Regions from separate parts of the Mesorhizobium sp. FG116 genome, predicted to be linked through region 3. Evidence: riboswitches for the same ligand, from Rfam matches in the RefSeq annotation. Region 3 holds a riboswitch; each other region holds the start of a gene.
What was found. Region 3 has a riboswitch for cobalamin ahead of ACODTY_RS16365 (CbtB domain-containing protein). Riboswitches for the same ligand answer to the same signal wherever they lie in the genome.
Positions count from the first base shown of each region.

Region 1 (4,616 bases), on a different contig from region 3:
AGGTACCCGCGAGAAGCACGATAGCGAGGGCAACGAAAATGCGCATGGCAAGAGTCTAGTCTCGCCATGCGCAAGGTCAAACTGAAATTAGCGTGAGCGTGCCGGCCAGCCGGCAATCACAAGAAGACGCAGGAGCAAAAGGCTCCGGCCGCAGCTCAGCCCTGACGGGCCTTGTAGCGCGGGTCGGTCTTGTTGATGATGTAGATGCGGCCCTTGCGGCGAACCAGGCGGTTGTCCCGGTGGCGCGCCTTCAACGCCTTGAGCGAGTTCTTGATCTTCATGGTCTTGCCCGTCAATTTGGCCCTTTGCGGGCGTAACTGAAAAGCGCGCCCCAAGTGCGCGCTCAATTCGTGACAGGCTCATAAACGAGGACTCTTGTTTATGTCAACCTTCGCGTAGTGCCCAAACCGGATGTTGATTGCCAATCAGCCTGCCGATGGCCGCCGGACAAGGCGGGTGAAGTGCCCCATCTTGCGCCCCGGCCGGGCTTCGGCCTTGCCGTAGAGGTGAACCAGCACGTCAGCTTCGGTCAAAAGCGCAGGAACCCGGGCCAGATCGTCGCCGATCAGGTTTTCCATGACGCAATCGCTGTGGCGGCGCGGGTCGCCCAAGGGCAGGCCGGCAACGGCGCGCATGTGCTGTTCGAACTGGGAAATGACGCATGCGGCTTCCGTCCAATGACCGGAATTGTGGACACGCGGCGCGATTTCATTGGCAAGAAGCGAGCCGTCGCCCAGAACGAAGAACTCGACGCCGATGACGCCGACATAATCCAGGGCGTCGAGAATCTTCGCCGTGGCCTCGCGGGCCGCATCGGCGGTGGCGGCTGATATGGCGGCCGGCACGGTCGATGAGCGCAATATGCCTTCGCGATGGATGTTCTCGGCCGGGACATAGGTCACGATGCTGCCGTCGGTGCCACGCGCGCCGATCACGGAGATTTCGCGTTCGAAGCCGACCAGAGCTTCCAGGATCAGCGGGACGTTGCCCATCGTCTCGCAAACGCCGGCAAAGCCGCCGCTTTCCATGTTGCGGAATACGCGCTGGCCCTTGCCGTCGTAACCCATACGGCGGGTTTTCAGCACGCCGCTGCCATTGAAGGCAGCAAGGGCATTGGCGAGGTCGCCGTCATTGTCGACCGGCTGGAACTTGGCAGTGGCGATGCCGATGCCGTTCAAGAATGTCTTTTCGACGATGCGATCCTGCGCAACCTCAAGGGCGCGCGCCGGCGGGTAGACCGGCACGGTCGCGGCCAGGACGTTGGCCGCGGCGACGGGGACGTTTTCGAATTCATAGGTGACGACGGCTGATGCGGCGGCAAGCTCGGCAAGAGCTGCGGGATCGTCATAGGCGGCGGTGATCTGGCGATTGGCGACCTGTGCGGCTGGGCAATCCGCCTGCGGTTCGAGCACCACTGTGCGGTAGCCGAGACGCGCGGCGGCCATCGCCAGCATGCGGCCAAGCTGGCCGCCGCCGATGATGCCGATGGTCGATCCGGCCGCGAGCATCAGCGCTGATCCTCCGGTTCGGCAGCGACTTTGGCCGTCTGGGCCTCGCGCCATGCGTCGAGCCGTCCGGCAAGTGCTGCATCGTTGAGCGCGAGGACGGCGGCTGCAAGAAGAGCCGCATTCACGGCACCGGCCTTGCCGATGGCGAGCGTACCGACAGGAATGCCGGCCGGCATCTGCACGATGGAGAGCAGCGAATCCTGCCCGGACAGCGCCTTCGATTCGACGGGGACGCCAAACACCGGCAGCGGCGTCATGGCCGCCGTCATGCCGGGCAGGTGAGCCGCGCCGCCGGCGCCGGCGATGATGACCTTGTAGCCGGCTTCGCGCGCGCCTTTGGCGAAATCATAGAGGCGGTCGGGCGTGCGGTGCGCGGAGACGATCAGCCGTTTGTGGGGGATGCCGAGCGCTGCAAGCGTCTCGGCGGCGTGCCTCATGGTTTCCCAGTCGGACTGGCTGCCCATGATGATGGCGACATCGGCGCGTTGGTCGCTCAAGGCCTTGCTCCCGTCAACAAAGCGGCGACGTAGCGGAATTCGCCTGCTGTCGCAAGGACGCTCTGCCCGGTTGAGGGCGGATTGCGATTGCCGACCGCCAAGCGGCGCATTGACGCAACCTCGCTATTGGGCAGCGCTGGTGGAATTGACAGCGCGCCTTGGCAACAGATAGCGTTGCTACCGGAACTGGTTCCAAGCACGGATCAAAAGGGAACACGGTTGGCCGAACGATCGGCCGAAGCCGGACTGCCCCCGCAACTGTAACCGTAGAGCCTTCTTCCACGATGCCACTGGCGGTAATGCCGGGAAGGCGGAAGGAAGCGACGACACGGAAGTCAGGAGACCTGCCTGTTCCCGTCACCCATGCATGACCACGGGGTGTGGTCAGGCGCGGCCGTCCGTTGCGGTGACACAAGTGTGTGTTGCCGCGCGCCGGAATGGCCGCAGGGGGATTGTTTGCATTCCAGCCTGCCCCAACCAGCCGCGGTTCGAAATGAACCTTGGGCGAAGCGTCGCCCCGAGACTTTGGGGACTGGAATGAAAAAGACACTATTTGCCGCAAGCGCATGCGCGCTTGCCTTGACCGGCGGGGCGTTTGCCCAGCAAGCCGAGAGCGGTGCCACGACCGAGCTTGAGCGCATCGTGATCACCACGCCGCTGCGTCGGGCGTCGTCGCTCGAGCGTTCGACCTCATCGGTTGCGGTGATCGAGACCAAAGACATCGAGAAATCCCCGGCGGTGGACCTGCCGGCGCTGTTGAAAACCTATGCCGGCGTGACGGTGACTTCGAATGGCGGCCTGGGAGCCGATTCCAGCGTGTCGTTGCGCGGCACCAGCGCCAACCAGACGCTTGTGCTGGTAAATGGCGTGAGGGCGTCTTCCGCCACTTCCGGCACCTTCAACCTGTCCAGCATTCCGCTGGCTTCGATCGAACGCATCGAAATTGCGAAAGGCGGCCACTCCGCGCAGTACGGCGCCGATGCGATTGGCGGCATCATCAATATCATCACCAAACAGGGCGGCGATTGTGACAATGGCAAAAGCACCTGCGGCAGCCTGACGGCGGGCATCATGCATCCTTGGGGAGGCACGCTTTCCGGCGATATCCGAGGAGAGACCGGAAATGGCAGCAGATTTGCCTTTGGCGCCAGCCTGCTCGGCACGCGCGGCTATGATTTCACGCTGCCGACGACCTATGGCCACGAGCCGGATGATGACGGGTTTATCCGTGGAACGGCCAATTTCTCGCTGTCCAAGGATCTTGCGTGGGGAACGATCTACACGGACGGCATTTTTGCGCGCGGCAGAAACCAGTACGACCGGGCTGCAGCCAACGAGGCCGACACAACGAATTTTTCCGGACGGATCGGTGCGCGTCTCAAGCATTCCGATACGTGGGAATCGACAGTGGAGCTAACCACCGCGCTCGACAATTCCTCCAATTTCAGGGGAGCGGTCGATGGCGATGATTTCGATACGAGCCGCTATGGCGTGCTGGCTTCGACCCAGAAGACGTTCGAGACCGATACCGCGAGCCACATTTTCCAGCTTGGTGCTGAAGCCTATCGCGATTCGGTCGATGGCAGTTCCGTTGCAGGCGTCGACTATTCGAAGAAGGAGCGTGATCTGGCGGCGGTGTTTGGCCAGTATTCACTCGAATATGACCGGCTGACTTTCGATAGCGGGGTCCGCTATGACCACGACGGACAATTCGGCGGCCAGACGACCTACAATCTTGGCGCCAGCTACGAATTGCTGGACGGCCTTGTGGCGCGGGCTTCCTATGCCACCGGTTTCCGCGCCCCGACGTTCAATGACTTGTACTATCCCGATCCGTGGACGCCGGGTAATCCGAATTTGCGGCCTGAGCGCTCGCGGTCTTACGAGGCCGGCGTGAATTGGCAGGCAAGCGAGGACACAAGCCTTGACGCCGCCCTTTACCAGATAAAGGTCGAGGACCAGATCAACTGGGCGGAGTCGTTTCCAGGAAGTTTCATCTGGCAACCCTCCAATGTCGAGAACGTAACCATCACCGGCTTCGAGGCGACGCTTCAGCATCGCTTCAGCGACGAATGGTCGGGCAAGGCTTCGGTCGATATCCGCGAGCCGCTCAACGAAAGCCCCGGAGTGCATGGCAAGTACGTTGCCTATGGCGAGCGCTTCAGGGGAACAGCGGGGCTGACCTATACGCCGAATGAAAAGCTGAGCCTGACCGGTGAGTTGCTCTATGTGACGTCACGCTTTGCCAATGCCGGCAATACGGTCAAGCTGCCGGCCTATGTGACCGCCGATTTCAGCGCGCAATACGCCTTTGATGACCAGTCCCAACTCAAGTTCTCGGCCCAGAACATCTTCGACGAGAAGTATGAGACGAAGGCCGGGTTCCGTTCTCCGGGGCGAACGCTTAGCCTGACTTTCACAAGGTCATTCTAGGGGGCGGTCCAGGAGCGCGGACGGCGCAGGCGATGGAGGGGAATGTGAACGGCTCGTGGGCCGGTTTCATCGGTTGCTACTTCGGCGCTGCCCTCTTGGCGGCGCTGGTGGCGTCGCCCGTGGCTGCCGCCGAGCCGGCTCCGCGGCGGGTGGTGTCGATGAATGTGTGCACGGACCA
Region 1 is NZ_JBMDKS010000001.1:148,843-153,458, forward strand. Features, by position in the region: gene ACODTY_RS00640 (tetratricopeptide repeat protein) at 1-46, opposite strand, end outside; gene ykgO (type B 50S ribosomal protein L36) at 156-281, opposite strand; gene ACODTY_RS00650 (5-(carboxyamino)imidazole ribonucleotide synthase) at 426-1,508, opposite strand; gene purE (5-(carboxyamino)imidazole ribonucleotide mutase) at 1,508-2,005, opposite strand; cobalamin riboswitch at 2,176-2,371, shown strand; gene ACODTY_RS00660 (TonB-dependent receptor plug domain-containing protein) at 2,543-4,438, shown strand; gene ACODTY_RS00665 (ABC transporter substrate-binding protein) at 4,483-4,616, shown strand, end outside.
Region 1: another riboswitch for cobalamin. It lies ahead of ACODTY_RS00660 (TonB-dependent receptor plug domain-containing protein); the one in region 3 lies ahead of ACODTY_RS16365 (CbtB domain-containing protein).

Region 2 (4,616 bases), on a different contig from region 3:
ACGACATCGACGATATCGCCGGCCTTCACCGTGATGCTCAGCTCGCCATAAGCAACGACGCTTTCCAGAATATCGGCGTCGAGCTTGTCGTTGAGATATGCGGCAAGATCGTTGAGGCGTTCACTCATTGTCGATCACCGCTCGATCGTGCCGGTACGGCGTATCTTCTTCTGCAACAGAAGAAGGCCATACATCAAAGCTTCCGCGCTGGGCGGGCAGCCGGGCACATAGATGTCCACCGGAACGATGCGGTCGCAACCGCGCACCACGGAATAGGAATAGTGGTAGTAGCCGCCGCCATTGGCGCACGAGCCCATCGAGATGACGTAGCGCGGCTCCGGCATCTGGTCGTAGACCTTGCGCAGCGCCGGCGCCATCTTGTTGGTCAGCGTGCCGGCGACGATCATCACGTCCGACTGGCGCGGAGACGCGCGCGGCGCGATGCCGAAACGCTCACTGTCATAGCGCGGCATGGCGGAGTGGATCATTTCCACGGCGCAGCACGCCAAGCCGAAGGTCATGTACATCAGCGAGCCGGTGCGCGCCCACGTGATCAGCGCCTCGGTAGACGTGACGAGAAAACCCTTGTCGGCGAGCTCATCATTGATGCCGACGAAGAAAGGATCGTCAGACCCGATAGGCTTTCCAGTCCTCGGGTCGAGAATGCCTTTGGGCTGCGGCGCAACCAGCGTGCCGGAACTGTCGCTCAATCCCATTCGAGCGCCCCTTTCTTCCACTCATAGGCAAAGCCGATGGTCAGCACGGCTAGGAACACCATCATCGACCAGAAGCCGAGCATGCCGATCTCCCCGAAGGAAACCGCCCACGGAAACAGGAAGGCCACTTCGAGATCGAAGATGATGAACAGGATGGACACCAGATAAAAACGCACGTCGAATTTCATGCGCGCGTCATCGAACGAATTGAACCCGCACTCGTAAGCTGAAAGCTTTTCCGGATCTGGATTGCGATACGCCACCAGGAACGGTGCTATGATCAGGGCCAGTCCCACGACCAGCGCCACGCCGATGAAAATCACGATCGGCAGATACGAACTCAGCAATGCGTTCATGCTGCGACTTTCCGTTAGCGGCTACCCCGCCTGAAGCTATAGCAGCAGGCCATGATACGGAAGCGCGACAGTTAATCGCTGAACCGCTTGCCGGTCCCATGCTGCAACGCGGCGAGGGTTAGCGCAGCCGGTTGCCCGAAGCAAGTCAAACCTTGGCCAAAAGATGGCGCTCGCACGCTTATGAAGCAAAACTGGTCATTCCAGCTCTTGTTTGATTTCCTTCACTTTTTACTCCACTTTTACTCCTGACAGTATTGTGGCGATTTCGCTGCTAGCATGGGCGGAATCAACTTCCCGCACCGCACGGCCAGCATCGACGAAAAAGGCGCATGAAAGAGACGTTTTCTCTCGCACAGGCACGACGCATCACGCTGGCTGCACAAGGCTTTGGCCTACCCCGCCCGGTCGGCCCTGTCGACCGCAGGCACTTGACCAGAACCCTGTCGCGCACCGGCCTGCTGCAGATCGATTCCGTCAGCGCCGTGGTGCGCGCGCATTACATGCCGCTTTACTCAAGGTTAGGCTCATACCCATTTTCCCTGCTCGACAATGCCACCCAGTCGCGCAAGCGGCTGCTGTTCGAATATTGGGCGCATGAGGCGTCCCTGCTGCCCGTCGAGACTTATCCCCTGATGCGCTGGCGCATGCAGCGCGCCGAGCGCGGCGACGACATATATGGCGCGCTGGCGAAGTTCGGCCGCGAGCGCGCCGACTATATTGAAGGTATCTACCGCGAGGTCGCCGCTCGTGGCCCGATTGCCGCATCCGATCTCGAAGGCCAGAAGGGTTCCGGCGGCTGGTGGGGCTGGAGCGAAGCCAAGCATGCCTTCGAATGGCTGTTCTGGGCTGGCCGCATCACCACCGCCTATCGGCGCGGCTTCGAGCGCCTCTATGATTTACCCGAGCGCGTATTGCCGCCGGCAATCCTGAACATGCCTACTCCATCGCCTGCCGATGCGCACCGCGAACTGTTGCGCATTTCCGCACGAGCCCACGGCATCGCCACCGCCGGTTGCCTGCGCGACTACTTCCGCCTCTCCCCGGCCGATATCAAGGGCCGCATCGAGGAACTCGTTGAAGAAGGCGATCTGATCCCCGTCCGTATCGAGAGCTGGGCAAGGCCGGCCTATCTCCACAAGGATGCACGCCTGCCGCGCAGGGTCGAGGCACGTGCCCTGCTTGCGCCTTTCGATCCACTGGTCTTCGAACGCACCCGCACCGAAAGCCTGTTCGGTTTCCGCTATCGTATCGAAATCTACACACCGGCGGAAAAGCGGCAGTACGGCTACTACGTCCTGCCCTTCCTGCTCGGTGATAGGATCGTGGCGCGCATCGACCTTAAAGCCGACCGTCCGGCAGGCGTCTTGCGTGTTCATGCCGCCTATGCTGAACCGGGCGCGCCGCCCGAGACGGCATCCGAACTGTTCAAGGAATTGCAGCTCATGCAGGGCTGGCTTGGCCTCGACCGGATCGAGGTCACGCCTGCTGGCGATCTCGGCCCGTCGCTCGCCGCTATCAAAGCGTCGTAACCACGCGTTGACACGCCCACCTCCTCAAGCCTAAATCCGCCACAGACGGTCTCCTCTCCAAAAGAGGGGAGCTAAGAGGGAATGCGGTGCGAGGCTTTACGACCTCAAATCCGCGGCTGTCCCCGCAACTGTAAGCGACGAGCCAAGCCGGACACCACTGGGCAGAGCCCCGGGAAGGCGGCAGCAAGGCAACGACCCGCGAGCCAGGAGACCTGCCGTCTGCAGAAAAGAATCCGACCGCCTGGCGGGTGTCCCGGGCAAGGAGCACGCTTTGGATTGCGACGGCAATTTTTCAGGTGAATCAGATGGCCGCGCCGCGGTTACGGTTGTGGTCTGCACATCGTGCCGTGACGAGACCGGTGCCGACTCTCACCCCCGCGCCGGTGAGTTGCTTGCTGAAAGCGCACGCACCGCAGCCACTGGCCGAAATGTCCATATCCGCACCGTCGAATGCCTCGGCAATTGCAAGCGCCGCCTGAGCGCCTCAATCCTGCGCGCCGGCGGTTGGAGCTACGTCTTCGGCGATCTCGCGCCGACAAGCGGCGCCGATCTCGTCGAGGGTGCCGAACTTTTCGCCGCCAGCCCCGATGAGCTCATGCCGTGGCGCGGCCGCCCAGATTGCCTCAAGCGTGGCCTCGTCGCCCGTATCCCTCCCCTCCATTTGTTGAAGGACTGACTATGACCGCCACAGCTACGCGCGTTCCCTGCACCGTCGTCACCGGCTTTCTCGGCGCGGGCAAGACCACGCTGATCCGGCACCTGCTTGAGCATGCCAAAGGCAAGCGCCTCGCCCTTATCGTGAACGAATTCGGCGACATCGGCGTGGACGGCGAAATCCTCAAGGGCTGCGGCATCGATACCTGCCCCGAGGAAAACATCGTCGAACTGGCCAATGGCTGCATCTGCTGCACCGTTGCCGACGACTTCGTTCCGGCGCTCGACCAGATCCTTTCGCGCACACCCAAGGTCGATCATATCCTGATCGAGACGTCCGGCCTCGCTTTGCCGAAGCCGCTCGTCCAGGCCTTCCAGTGGCCAACGGTCAAGAGCCGGGTCACCGTGGACGGTGTCATCGCCGTGGTCGACGGTCCAGCCCTTGCCGCCGGCCAAGTCGCCTCGGACATGGACGCTCTCGCAGCCCAGCGCGCCAGCGACGACTCCCTCGACCACGACGACCCCGTCGAAGAAGTTTTCGAAGATCAGGTCGCCTGCGCCGATCTCATCATTCTCTCCAAGGGCGACTTGATGGACGCCGCCGGTTCCGCCCGCGCCAACGCCATCATCAATGAGCACATCACGCCCGCCGTGAAGGTCGTGCCGTCCGTACAGGGCAAGGTCGATCCGTCGGTTCTTCTCGGTCTCGGCCTCGCCGTCGAGGAAGACATCGAGAACCGCAAGTCGCATCACGACGGCATGGGCGACCACGAACACGACGACTTCGACACCTTCATCGTCGATGTCCCCTCGATTTCAGATCCGGAAGATCTGGCCCGGCGCGTCGCGACTGCAGCGGAAGAAGAAAACGTCCTTCGCGTGAAGGGGTTCATCGATGTCAGCGGCAAGCCGATGCGGCTGCTTGTTCAGGCCGTCGGCCCGCGCGTCAACCACTACTATGACCGCGCCTGGACCCCTGCCGACCAACGCCGCTCGCAGCTCGTCGTCATCGGTTTGAAAGGACTGGATCGCCCGGCCATCGAAAAGATCCTGATAGGATAACAATGAAAGCGTTCACCGTCGGGATGCCGCAATGCATATCCTGACCACCACATCCGCCTCGCTCGACGAGATCGCCGAGCCGATCGATCTGCGGCAGACGCCGGCGGATGTGGTTGCGCTGTCTTTTACCGACAGTGACCTTGCCGGCTTGGCCTCCGCCTGGAAAGCCGATGCGCAGCGGTTGCCTTCCATGCGTCTCGCCGCATTGCGCGACCTACGTCACCCGATGTCGGTCGATCTATGGATCGACAGCGTGGCCCGCCACGCCAAGGTGATACTGGTGCGCATTCTCGGCGGTT
Region 2 is NZ_JBMDKS010000007.1:40,860-45,475, reverse strand. Features, by position in the region: gene ACODTY_RS08015 (NADH-quinone oxidoreductase subunit C) at 1-128, opposite strand, end outside; gene ACODTY_RS08010 (NuoB/complex I 20 kDa subunit family protein) at 135-716, opposite strand; gene ACODTY_RS08005 (NADH-quinone oxidoreductase subunit A) at 707-1,072, opposite strand; gene ACODTY_RS08000 (winged helix-turn-helix domain-containing protein) at 1,402-2,601, shown strand; cobalamin riboswitch at 2,631-2,835, shown strand; gene ACODTY_RS07995 (DUF1636 family protein) at 2,873-3,277, shown strand; gene cobW (cobalamin biosynthesis protein CobW) at 3,280-4,317, shown strand; gene cobN (cobaltochelatase subunit CobN) at 4,349-4,616, shown strand, end outside.
Region 2: another riboswitch for cobalamin. It lies ahead of ACODTY_RS07995 (DUF1636 family protein); the one in region 3 lies ahead of ACODTY_RS16365 (CbtB domain-containing protein).

Region 3 (4,616 bases):
GCCACAGATGTGCGGGGAACTCGTTGCTGCGGTCGACCTCCGTCGCGAGCGGCGCAATCTTTTCCTGGGCAAAGCGCTGAACGAGATCGCGAAGGGCCGCGACGTCCTCGTCAAGCCCGAAGTTGAGCGCGTGTGTGTACATGGTCTTGCTCCCGGCTCATTGTTGCGCCGACAAGGCGCATTGTCATCGAAAGATATGTTTCCGTCACGCCTTCGACCGATAGCCGCTCACCCGGTCGAAACCAGACGATGACGCCCGTCATCATCTGGATCAGCGCCATGGCGGTGAGCCCGGTGTCATCGATGTCGAAGCAGCCGTCGTCGCTACCGTCGCGCAGGATGGCGCGCAGTTCCTTCTCGTAAGCGGTGCGCAGCTTGAGAATCTGCGTCAGCCGTTCGGGCGAGAGGCTACGCAATTCCATGTTGGAAATATGCGTCGACGGTCGCCGCTCAATATGGAACGCGATGTGGTTGGCGACATAGGCAATGAGGCGCGCTATCGGGTCTGACGTTGCGGGGCGCCCGGCGTTCCATGCGGCCAGCAGGGCGTTCATATGCTCGCGCATGAGCGTGAAAAGCAGATCTTCCTTGGTCGGGAAGTATCGATAGAGTGCCGCCACCTGCACGCCGACCTCTGCAGCGAGCTGGCGCATCGATACGGCTTCGTAGCCGTAGCGCGCAATCAGCTCGACCGCTGCCTCGCGGATCGCTGCTTCCGTCTTTTCGCCGTCCGAACCGGTCGTGCGCGCCATCGCTTCCCTCGTTGTTGAAATAATAAAACGAACGTTCAATTAATTCAAGGGGTAGCAACCATAGCGCGGGCAAGTCAGGTTTATCCGCGTCGTTTGGCGTCGTCGGGTTTTCGTCTTGTCATGCCGGCAAGGACAAATGGGCCTGCCACCAAGACCGTAGCAAAGCCCGAAAAGGCGGCTAGGCTGGGCAGATGAGTGGGCACATCGCTCAAGACGGGACGGACGAGGCTCGCCGTATTGAAGGATTCGGCGCTGTACTGGCACTGCACGAAGGATGCTTGGTTGCGCACCATATCCACGTCGATACGCGAGATGAGGTCTTCTACAGCCTGCCTGTCGGGTGATGTCTCGCGCATATAGGCGAGCAGTTCGCGAGCTGCTGAAAGATAAGCGTGACTGCATTCGTTGAAGGGACTGGTTTCGTCCTTTAGGCTGCCGGGCACCAATCCCCAAAGGCAGTATGTGTACTGGATCGCGCCGAAGTTCTTGAGGCGATGGAATGTTTCGTCAGTCCGGCTTTGGCGTTCAGCTAGATCGAGAATTTCGCTGCGGTATTTCGAAATTACCGCCATCTGGCCGTGTGAAAGGCTGGCTATCGGTAGGCCACTCATATCGCCGTCGGACGTTCGCCGGTGGGCGAATGCGTCTGTGGACGCCAGCACGGTCAGGCCGAGGCAAATGCTGACAGCGGCGCATTTCGATTTCGAAATGCGCCGCTGCATGATTTTAACGCAAGGCTGCGCGGCGGCGGTCGGAACGGCTTGCAAAGCTTTTTTCTGCAAGGGCGCCGAACGCCAGGCCGATAACAGTCCAAAGCACGGCGTGCATTCCGAGCGACGAGGTGCGGAAGCGCCAGAGCAGATCAGCCGAATAGCCTTCCGGGATCTCGTTGATCGTCGGCAGCGCATATTGGACGACGACCATAATGGCGATGAAGGCCGCAGCGCCGACAATACCGGCATTCCAGGCTCCATATTGGGCCCACAGGCGCCGAGCCAGTGCGACCGCCGCAACGGAAGCTGCAATCGAGACCAACAACATCACGAAGAACAGTTCGGTTCGCGCGCCGATTGTTTCAGGATTGCCCACGGCCGGCGGAGTTGCCGGGTATTTCAATGCCGGCGCAAGGACGACCGCAATGAATGCGCCCAGCGCGAGCAGGGCGGCTGTGGCGCGCGGTCCGAGCGGGCTGATCCGACCGTAAACATAGGCAAACACAAGTGCGAACAATCCGCCGATGGCAGCGCCATAGATGACGGAACCCGTCAGCAGGCCGATGCCCGCCTGTGTTCCACGGCTAACCAATTCGGGCTCTTCTTCAGCCGGTTGCCCGGATGCAGCCGCTTCCGCCGAGGCCATCTGCTCTTCATAAGCAATGGCGCGGTCGACCTGGGGTTCACCGAAAATGCGGGCGAATCCAAACGCAAATAGTCCTGCCAGGATGCCGACCAGCATCCCGCGCAACAAAAGACTTCCAACCATTTTCAGTCTCCTAGTGGCAGGGGAAACCGAGCAGATGGCGGGCGTCATGAACGAATTCATGCGTGTTCAGCCCCGAGACAAGCGTCATAGCGCCCTCTTCGGAACCAATGAAGTAAATCGCGATCAGCATGAGCAGTCCGCCGAAAAGCGCCCAAGGCAGAATTTCGCGCACAGGAATAGGCTGAGGTAGCGCACTTGGTGCGTAGGCGACATCGGACATTTCATAGCTCCTGGGATACTGCGTCCCGTTGATTCAGTGCCTGGTAGCGGGAAAGTCCTGACTCTCGGCAAAGTGCCGATCACAGTGGCGCGACCGTGCCGGATTCCCACCGGCTTCCAAACCCGTTACCTACAAAAAACAGTACCGGCGCGGCTCATGACTGTCAATGAAATGCGCAGTCGATCAGAGATCGACGCTTTAAATCCGGGCGCACAAAGCACTAGGGTCTCCGGGTCTAAAAATTGGATTCATCATCATGACGGCGCGCTTGACCTTTTTATGCAGTGGGGCAACCGAGGCCAATCGGAAGGGGACATTTCCGCTCAATGAACCGCTGGTGCAGAACGCTGCCGATGCCGCGGTTGCGCAGGCAGGTAGATTGCCCAGGGCCGACCGCGTATGGACCAGCCCGCTTTTACGCGCGACGCAGACGGCCACAGCGTTCGCATTAGCAAGCGAGCCGATTGAGGCGCTCCGCGATCTGGATTTCGGTCGATGGGCAGGAAAGAAGCTTTCAGACCTGCAGAAATCGGAGCCGGAAGCGCTTGCCATTTGGCTGAACGACCCGGAAGCCGCGCCCCCTGGCGGCGAATCGCTGACCACGTTGGTTGCGCGGATCGTGCCTTTCCTGGGTGAGATCATGGTGCTGAAGGGGCACACGATTGCGGTTACGCATCCGGCGGTGATTCGCTCAGCGCTTGTCACTATCCTGGGGGCGCCGATGCGAGCATTCTGGAAGATTGATGTTGAGCCTCTAAGCGTAACCGAACTCACCAGTGATGGCAGGCGTTGGGCGCTAAGGATAAACGGCCGGAGAGCCTAACTGACTGAATCAAAACTTAATATGAGCTGCCATCCACTGCGTCAGTTGCCCCGTGCGGTAGCGAGAGCACCCGGCAATTCTTCGGCAAAAATATCCAGTTCGTGATCGAGGCCGACACTTACACGGATGCAGCGGTCGAGCCCCGGCGCCATCGGTTTGCGGATAAAGACATCGCGCGCGAGCATCGCTTGCAGCACCTTGAGGGCAAAAGCGCCATCACGTCCGCAATCGATGGTGACGAAATTCGTCGCGGATGGAAGCGGCACCAGACCGTTGTCTGTAGCGGCCGTCGCGATCCGCTGCCTGCCTGCATCCACCTGACTTACGACTTTGGCGAGGTACGCTTGGTCTGCCAAGGCGGCTTCGCCGGCGATCTGAGCCATGCGGCTGACGCCATAGTGATTTCGGATCTTCTCGAACGCAGTGATTACCTGCGCTTCACCGACGGCATAGCCGCAGCGTATGCCCGCCAGGCCATAGGCTTTCGAGAACGTCCGCATCCTGACAACATTCGGCCGGGCAACATCTATTGGCGGTACGGCCGAGGCCGGGCCCAGTTCGCAATAGGCTTCGTCAAGAATGAGCATGGTGGTTTCGGGCAAGACGTCGATGAAGTGTTCGATTTCTGCCGCTTCCCACCAGCTTCCCATCGGGTTGTCCGGGTTGGACAGATAGACCAGCCGCGCATTCTCCCTGCGAACCGCGGAAAGCAGGCCGTCCAGGCTCTCCTTGTCATTCTCATAGGGTACTGTAACCAGCCTTCCGCCGACGCCAGCGACATGGAAATTGAAGGTTGGATAGGCCCCAAGCGATGTAACCACTGGTTCGCTGGGGGCGAGATACATGCGGACGATCAGGCCGAGCAGGCCATCAATGCCTTCGCCGACGACAATATTCTGCGGTTGGACACCGTGGTGTGCCGCCGCAGCGACCTTCAGGTCATGATTGTCAGGGTCGCAGTACATCCACATGTCACGGGCGACATCGCGCATCTTCGCAATGACAGTGGGCGAAGGGCCAAAACTGCTTTCATTGGCGCCAATACGCGCACGGAAAATCCTGCCGCTGGCACGTTGCTGCGCTTCTGGCCCGACAAAAGGGACTGTAGAGGGCAGTGCTTCGATAAGCGGGGTGAGGGGAGGTAGCATGAAATACCTGTTCGGCTTGGGTCGGTTCAATGGCTGGAAATTTATTATGACCTTTCCAGTCCTGCGATAATACCGTGCCGTCAAGGTGTGGGGACAAATACCTGCACCACGCAGGCGGTTGCGCACATATGCCGGAACCTAGGTCAATCGCTCGATCAGGGGTTGGAGCTTGTCGCCGTAACGCTTCCAGA
Region 3 is NZ_JBMDKS010000021.1:4,657-9,272, reverse strand. Features, by position in the region: gene ACODTY_RS16385 (isovaleryl-CoA dehydrogenase) at 1-142, opposite strand, end outside; gene ACODTY_RS16380 (TetR/AcrR family transcriptional regulator) at 111-752, opposite strand; gene ACODTY_RS16375 (hypothetical protein) at 833-1,534, opposite strand; gene ACODTY_RS16370 (CbtA family protein) at 1,479-2,234, opposite strand; gene ACODTY_RS16365 (CbtB domain-containing protein) at 2,245-2,454, opposite strand; adenosylcobalamin (AdoCbl) riboswitch at 2,457-2,598, opposite strand; gene ACODTY_RS16360 (histidine phosphatase family protein) at 2,711-3,277, shown strand; gene ACODTY_RS16355 (pyridoxal phosphate-dependent aminotransferase) at 3,319-4,425, opposite strand; gene ACODTY_RS16350 (sulfotransferase) at 4,564-4,616, opposite strand, start outside.